Regions from separate parts of the Priestia sp. 10L35 genome, predicted to be linked through region 1. Evidence: riboswitches for the same ligand, from Rfam matches in the RefSeq annotation. Region 1 holds a riboswitch; the other holds the start of a gene.

Region 1 (4,109 bases):
GGAAATACAGAAAAGGTAATTTCATTTGTCGAAGACTATATAAAAGAGCTAAATATTCAAACGTATCGCAATCGAAAAGGAGGCTTAGTCGCTACTATTCCCGGTAAAGATACAGATCACCACCGCATGCTGACGGCTCATGTCGATACATTAGGTGCTATGGTAAAAGAAATCAAACCGAGTGGACGTCTGAAAATCGACTTGATTGGAGGGTTTCGCTACAATTCTATTGAAGGAGAATATTGTGAAATTGAAACTTCATCAGGAGAAGTATTTACAGGAACCATCCTTATGCATCAAACATCTGTTCATGTGTATAAAGATGCAGGGAAAGCTGAGCGAAATCAAGAAAATATAGAAATTCGATTGGATGAAAAAGTACATAGCGCAGAAGATGTTCGCAGCCTTGGAATTGAAGTAGGCGACTTTGTTTCGTTTGATCCTCGTGTAGAAATAACAAAAAGCGGTTTTATTAAATCTCGTCATCTCGATGATAAAGCAAGCGTAGCTTTATTGCTTCAGCTCATAAAAACAATTCAAGAAGAACAGATCGAACTGCCATACACTACGCATTTTCTCATTTCAAATAATGAAGAAATTGGATACGGAGGGAATTCGAACATTACGCCTCAAACAGTAGAATACTTAGCGGTTGATATGGGTGCTATGGGAGATGGACAATCTACCGATGAATACACCGTGTCTATTTGTGTAAAAGATTCAAGCGGCCCATATCATTACGGTTTGAGAAAGCATTTGGTGGAGCTAGCTAAGCAGCATGATATTCAGTACAAATTAGATATTTATCCGTTTTACGGATCAGATGCTTCTGCTGCTATTCGTGCCGGACACGATATCGTACACGGCTTAATTGGTCCAGGAATTGATTCTTCTCATGCGTTTGAGAGAACGCATCAAGATTCATTAAACCATACGTATAAGCTTCTTTATCACTATGTGCAATCGAACATGGTTCTGCTTTAAGAAAGCAATATTTAATTAGTGTATTTTTATGCAAAATAAAGAGCGGGACGTGATTGTGATGTCTGTACTTTCCTTTCCTAAAAAAGAAGCCGGCTGTCCGGCTTCTTTTTTTAATAAATACTATATATTTTTTACTGGTGAAGCAACAGTTGATTAAAAAAGCACCTTTTTAAAGAGGTATAATATTGCTTAAACCTTTTGTACATTTTGTTCATTTACAGAAGTTAAAATGTTTTTAAATTTTTAAAAGTTTCTTGTGACAAGTTTTGTAGAATGGGTTTTCAAAAGGAAATGGTTTCGGCATAATGTGGATATAGCGATCACTACAATAATCGGAGGCGAATCTTTTCATGTGGGTACTGACGGTATATGCTGGAAAAGAAATGAAAATGTTTGAATTTGAAACTGAAAAGCAGGCGAGAGAAGCTTTTGCCAAAACAAATGGCTGTAAAGTTCTTTCAGAAGTGGTGTATTATAATGATCCTCATTTAACATTAGTAGCTATATAATGAAAAAACAAGAGCTGACTTTATGCTCTTGTTTTTTTATAGGTGCTTGTATCTTCCGAAAAGAATAGAGTTGAAATAAAAAAAAATGTACGCTATGATATGGTAGTTACTTCTATTATTCTGATAGTTTAAAAGGTTCATATATATCAAACAGCAACAGTAAAGATGCCAAGAAGGCTTAATAGGGAAACTGGTGAAAGACCAGTACTGCCCCCGCAACTGTAAGTGTGGACGAACGAGTATAACCACTGTGAAAAAATCACGGGAAGGTTCTCAAGTAGAATGATACACAAGTCAGGAGACCTGTCTTTATTGTGAAGTTTCTATTTCTCCGGGGAGCGGGAAGGGAAACGTTGGCTTAAAGTGGCATTCGTGTACACTCTTATTCTGACGTTTTACCCGCTCGCATATTAGCGAAGCGGGTTTTTCTCGTATCGAAAAACTACATATCGTGCAAAAAAGGTGCGCAATGTTCACATTGCGTTAAATGGGAAGTCTGGTGTGAAGCCAGCGCGGTACCCGCCACTGTGAAGAGGAGCTGATTGCATATGCCACTGTATTTGGGAAGGCGCAATCAAGTGATGAATCGAAGTCAGGAAACCAGCCTTTTTCTAATGCGAAGCTTACCCTACGGGATATAGGTGGAAGTGCAAAAACTTAGTTTGAATTTTCTGCGCCTCTATCATTGATAGAGGCGCTTTTTTTAGTAAAGGAGCGAATGAGTGTGACGACGTGGAACTTAAACGGAACAAAACATCACGTATTGATTTGTAATGGAAGCAGCTGTATGAGAAAAGGTGGAGAAGAAGCCACACAAGCTATTCGAAATAAAGTGACGGAACTGGATTTGGATGAAACGGTTCATACAACGCGTACGCGCTGTAACGGACGATGCAAAGATGCTCCTGTAGCTATCGTCTATCCTTCAGGAGATTGGTACAAGCAGGTCACTGAAACCGTGGCTCACCGGATTGTCGAAGAGCATTTAGCAGGAGGCTGCAGTATAAAGGAATCGCTTATTTATGAATATGATCAAAATGGTTTCGTTTCTCCGGAAAACAGTGACTCCATAGAGGGAATTGACAAAGTAAAGAGTAACGCATAAAGGAGGAGCTAGCATGAAAGGTAAACTGTTAGTTATTGGATTTGGGCCGGGAAGCTTTGAACATATTACACAGCGAGCAAGAGAAGCCATTCAAGAAAGTGATATGATCATCGGTTACAAAACCTATGTGGAATTAATTCAAGGACTGTTAACGAATCAGCAAATTATTAGTACGGGAATGACCGAAGAAGTAAGCCGTGCACAGGAAGCTGTAAAGCAAGCTGAAGCAGGAAAAACCGTAGCTGTCATTTCGAGCGGAGATGCAGGAGTATACGGAATGGCAGGCCTTGTGTATGAAGTGTTGATTGAAAAAGGCTGGAAAAAAGAAACGGGCGTAGAGCTGGAAGTAATTCCTGGCATTTCGGCTATCAATTCATGCGCATCTCTCCTTGGAGCGCCCGTGATGCACGATGCTTGTACGATTAGTTTAAGTGACCACCTTACGCCTTGGGAGCTAATCGAAAAAAGAATTGAAGCAGCTGCACAAGCAGATTTTGTAGTGGCTTTTTACAACCCAAAAAGCGGAAGACGAACAAGACAAATTGTTGAAGCGCAAAGGATTCTATTAAAGTACCGTTCTCCTGATACGCCTGTTGGTCTTGTGAAAAGCGCTTATCGTGACCGTGAAGAAGTCGTAATGACTAACTTAAAAGACATGTTAAACCACGAAATAGGCATGCTGACTACCGTTGTTGTCGGAAATTCATCTACGTTCTTTTACGACGATTTAATGATTACACCGCGCGGGTATCAGCGGAAATATACCCTCAACCAAACGGAGCAGCCGCTAAGACCGCATCAGCGACTTCGAAAAGAAGCAGAACCATGGGCTCTCGATCAAGAAGAGACTGTAGAGCAAACAGCTTCAGCAATTGAAGCAGTTCAGACCAAATCAGAAGAAACAGCAACTTCACGAGCTCTTGCAGAAGAAGCGCTTCAAGCAATTTTAGGTGAAACCACTTCTGCGGTCGTACATCAGCCAATAGAGTCAATTTTCGAAGTGGCGGTTAGCCCAGGACTTGCAAATAAGAAATTCACGCCTGTTCAAATGACCACACTAGCAGAAGTTGTTGGTGAAAAAGGTACGATGGAGTATACACCTGACCATCAAATCAAACTGCAAATTCCAACAGCCCAGCCAGATGTGATTATTAAAAAGCTCCAAGCAGCTTCCTTTTTACTATCTCCGGTCGGAGACGTGTTCACAATTAAAGCGTGTGATTTTTGTGATGGAGAAAAAAGCGATGCTATTCCACATACGGAAGAATTACAAAAACGCCTCGGGGGAAGGGACATGCCAAAAGAGCTGAAGCTTGGTATTAATGGATGCGGTATGGCCTGTTATGGCGCAGTTCAAGAAGATATCGGCATTGTCTATAGAAAAGGTGCGTTTGATTTATTTTTAGGAGCTAAAACGGTTGGACGAAATGCGCATTCAGGTCAAATTGTGGCGGAAGGCATAGCACCCGATGACATTGTTGAAATAGTGGAGAACATTGTCCATGAATATA
Region 2 (4,109 bases), on a different contig from region 1:
TATTTTAGAGGCTTGTGTGAATAAAGAAATTCCTGTTTATCAAACGTATGGAATGACAGAAACATCTTCACAGTTCGTTACGCTTTCACCTGAAGATAGTTTGCGAAAACTGGGATCAGCAGGTAAACCATTATTTCCATGTGCAATGAAAATTGTAGATGAAAAAGGAAATGAGACCAGCGAAGCAGGAGAAATCATTGTTAAAGGTCCAAATGTTACAAAAGGATATTTAAATAAACCAGAAGCTACTGAAAAAGCAATTCAACAAGGCTGGTTCTATACAGGAGATATCGGGAAAGTGGATGAAGAAGGCTTTCTATATGTGTTAGACAGACGTTCAGACCTTATTATTTCAGGTGGAGAAAATGTATATCCAGCTGAAATTGAAAATGTTTTGTTGAAGCATCCCGCTGTTAAAGAGGCCGGTGTAACGGGAGTAGCTGATGAAAAATGGGGACAAGTGCCAGCTGCATGTGTTGTTGTAAACGAAGACGTTTCAGATGAAGAATTATCTTTACACATTCAACAATTTTTAGCAAAGTACAAACTTCCAAAGTATTTCGTTCGAGTAGAGGAGTTGCCGCGAACGGCTTCTAATAAAATCATACGCCGGAAGCTATCATCGTTCATACAGAAAGGGAGCTAATTGATGATTATAAAAAAAGTACATCTTTATAAAATTGACATGAAGCTTCTTTCTCCTTTTTCAACAAGCTATGGTACAGTGCAGGATCGAGAATTTATTTTGCTTGAAGTAGAAGATGAAAAAGGATTTACGGGGTGGGGAGAAGTCGTTGCTTTTTCATCTCCTTGGTATACGGAAGAAACGATTCAGACGTGTTTTCATATGTTAGACGATTTTTTAATTCCCTCGCTTCTTCATCAGCAGCTTCAAAAACCAGAGGATGTTCAAAAGCTATTCAAACCTCTAAAGCGAAATAACATGGCTAAAGCAGCTTTGGACTGTGCTGTATGGGATTTGTATGCAAAGCGGCAAAATAAGCCGTTATCTGAAGTAATTGGCGGAGTAAGGCCTGCTGTAGAAGCTGGAGTGGTAGTTGGCTTAAATGACATTTCTGTAATGAAAGAACAAATAAAGACTTACATGAAAGATGGCTATAAGCGCTTTAAAGTGAAAATTAAGCCGGGTGCTGACTATGAGCTACTGAAACAAATTCGAGATGAATTTCCAAGCATTCCTCTTATGGCTGATGCCAATTCGGCCTATACGTTAAGCGATAGTGATTCATTGAAGAAACTAGATGAATTGAATTTAATGATGATCGAACAGCCGTTAAGTTCTGATGATATCCTTGATCATCGATTGTTACAAAAGCAAATAAAGACGCCAATTTGCTTAGATGAAAGTATTGTGAGCTATGAAGATGCACGTCATGCAATCGAACAAGAAAGCTGTAAGATTATCAATGTGAAAATCGGGCGAGTTGGCGGAATGTCCGTAGCAAAGCAAATTCATAATTTATGCGCCCAGCATGGTGTAAAACTTTGGGTTGGAGGAATGTTAGAAGCAGGGATTTCACGAGCTCATAACCTTGCCCTTGCCACACTGCCTTCTTTCACGATACCAGGTGATATTTCTGCGTCGTCTCGCTATTGGGAAAAAGATATTATTAAGCCCGAAGTAGAGGTAGAAGCCGGAGTAATAAAGGTGAAGGGAAAACCGGGGATAGGATACGATATTGATAAAAAGTTTATCAAAACAATCACAGCATTTGAAAAAGAATACAAATAATTAACAACCGTTTTTTGATGAAAAACGGTTTTTTTTATTGAGGTTGTCAATGTTTAGTAGAAAAATAGGACAAATTTTTTAAAAAGAGCACATTGTTCCATCAAGCGTGTCAAAACATGTTATGATGGAATAGTTTGATGAAAAAAGTCGAAGAGTTTTATCGTAAAAAACAAAATTATTTTTGAAAATAGGTTGATAGTTTTCTAAGTTGTCCTATATAATGTGTTTATAACATAACACAATATGTTGTTTTGAAATCCATAATAAAATACTATATTTTGTGTTTTCCAGTGAAAAAGGTGTCTGATAAAAAGACTTAAAAGGGAATTTGGTGAAAATCCAAAGCTGTCCCCGCAACTGTGAATGCTGATGAAATAAGGAAATCCACTGTGAGTAAACATCATGGGAAGGCCTTAAAGTAAAAAGAAGCATAAGTCAGGAGACCTGCCTTTTTTATGTCGTTTTATCTTCTTCGGGAGGTGAGAGGGTAGAGCGAGGATTGAGAAAAGACTTAGTGTCTTCTTCTATCTTCGTTCTATTCGCTCACCGAGGTACGGTGAGCGATTTTTTATTTTGAAGTGAAGAGAGGAGCCATATTTATGGTGAATACATTAAAGCCTACAATTCTACATGAATTAACTGCATATATTGAACGTTTAAAAAAAGAATTTACGCAGCTTGATTTTTCTTTTTATGAGGAAAAGGTTATTCAAACTGTTACAGTAAAGGAAAATATGACGGACGAAAAGGTTGCAAACGTCCTAATTTTGGCAGCCTTAGAGCGTATTTCAATGGAAGAACCCGATTGGACGTACGTAGCGGCAGACGTCTACTTAAACGAACTATATCGAAAAGCAGCGGACAACCGAGGTTACGATAAAAAAGAGAAGTACGGTTCGTTTTATCAGCTTATTCAAGAACTAACAAAAATCGGCATTTATAATAAGCAGCTATTAAAAACATATACAGAAGAAGAAATTAATGAAATTGCTTCAGTCATTATTCCTGAACGCGATCGTTTATTTACATACATTGGATTGTTGACATTAGCAGATCGCTACTTAGCGACATCACATGATAAGCGCGTATACGAATTACCGCAAGAACGTTTTCTTATCATTGCTATGACGCTGATGTCTCAAGAAAAGAAAGAAAATCGAACAGCATTAGTAAAAGAAGCGTATTGGGCGCTTTCTAGTCTATATATGACGGTTGCCACACCAACACTTTCAAACGCAGGAAAGAGCTACGGACAGCTATCTAGCTGCTTTATTGATACGATTGATGACAGCTTACGCGGTATTTATGATAGCAATACAGATTTGGCCACGCTTAGTAAAAATGGAGGCGGAATTGGTGTCTACCTTGGTCATATTAGAAGCCGAGGAAGTGATATAAAAGGCTTTAAAGGCGTATCATCAGGAACAATTCCATGGATGAAACAGCTAAATAATACGGCTGTAAGTGTCGATCAGCTAGGTCAACGACAAGGAGCTATTGCCGTATATTTAGACGTATGGCACAAAGACATCTTTTCATTCTTAGACGCGCGTTTGAACAATGGTGACGAACGTCAGCGCACGCATGATTTATTCACTGGCGTATGTTTGCCAGATTTGTTTATGGAAAAAGTAGAGGCACGTGAAGACTGGCACTTATTCGATCCTCACGAAGTTCGTACGCTGATGGGCTACTCGTTAGAAGATTTTTATGATGAAGAAGAAGGCAGCGGTTCGTTCCGCACTCGTTACGCTGAGTGTGTAAATAATGAACAGCTTTCAAGAGAAACAGTACCTGCTATTGAAATCTTCAAGCGCATTATGCTTTCCCAGCTTGAAACCGGAACGCCTTATATGTTTTATCGTGATACGGTTAACCGAGCTAATCAAAACCGCCACGAGGGCATGATCTACTGCAGCAACTTATGTACAGAAATTACGCAAAACCAAAGCACAACGGTCGTAACAGAGGAAATTACGGAAGACGGAAAAATTATTATTACAAAGAATCCGGGCGATTTTGTTGTATGTAATCTTTCTTCTATCAACTTAGCGAGAGCCGTAACTGAAGATGTGCTTGAACGTTTAATTCCAATTCAAGTACGCATGCTTGATAACGTTATTGAGTTAAATGATTTGCCAGTACTTCAAGCAAAACTAACAAACCAAAAGTACCGCGCAGTAGGACTTGGCACATTTGGTTGGAACCATCTGCTTGCCTTAAAGAAAATAGCATGGGAAACAGATGAAGCGGTAGCATATTGCGATGAATTGTACGAGCAAATTGCTTACTTAACCGTACAGGCAAGCATGAACTTAGCTAAAGAAAAAGGTGCATATCCATTATTTAAAGGCTC

Evidence for each region. A riboswitch is a leader RNA that binds a small molecule or an ion and turns the genes downstream of it on or off. The one in region 1 is predicted to bind cobalamin.
Region 2: it holds a riboswitch for cobalamin, as region 1 does, so the genes downstream of both, AC1DEF_RS00085 (ribonucleoside-diphosphate reductase subunit alpha) here and AC1DEF_RS06705 ((2Fe-2S) ferredoxin domain-containing protein) in region 1, are expected to answer to the same signal.

What each region holds. Positions count from the first base shown of each region.
Region 1 is NZ_JBFTKA010000002.1:153,157-157,265, forward strand. Features, by position in the region: gene AC1DEF_RS06690 (M42 family metallopeptidase) at 1-984, shown strand, start outside; gene AC1DEF_RS06695 (hypothetical protein) at 1,013-1,141, shown strand; gene AC1DEF_RS06700 (hypothetical protein) at 1,335-1,493, shown strand; cobalamin riboswitch at 1,640-1,818, shown strand; cobalamin riboswitch at 1,937-2,116, shown strand; gene AC1DEF_RS06705 ((2Fe-2S) ferredoxin domain-containing protein) at 2,218-2,598, shown strand; gene cobJ (precorrin-3B C(17)-methyltransferase) at 2,612-4,109, shown strand, end outside.
Region 2 is NZ_JBFTKA010000001.1:16,336-20,444, forward strand. Features, by position in the region: gene AC1DEF_RS00075 (o-succinylbenzoate--CoA ligase) at 1-646, shown strand, start outside; gene menC (o-succinylbenzoate synthase) at 650-1,753, shown strand; cobalamin riboswitch at 2,034-2,219, shown strand; gene AC1DEF_RS00085 (ribonucleoside-diphosphate reductase subunit alpha) at 2,353-4,109, shown strand, end outside.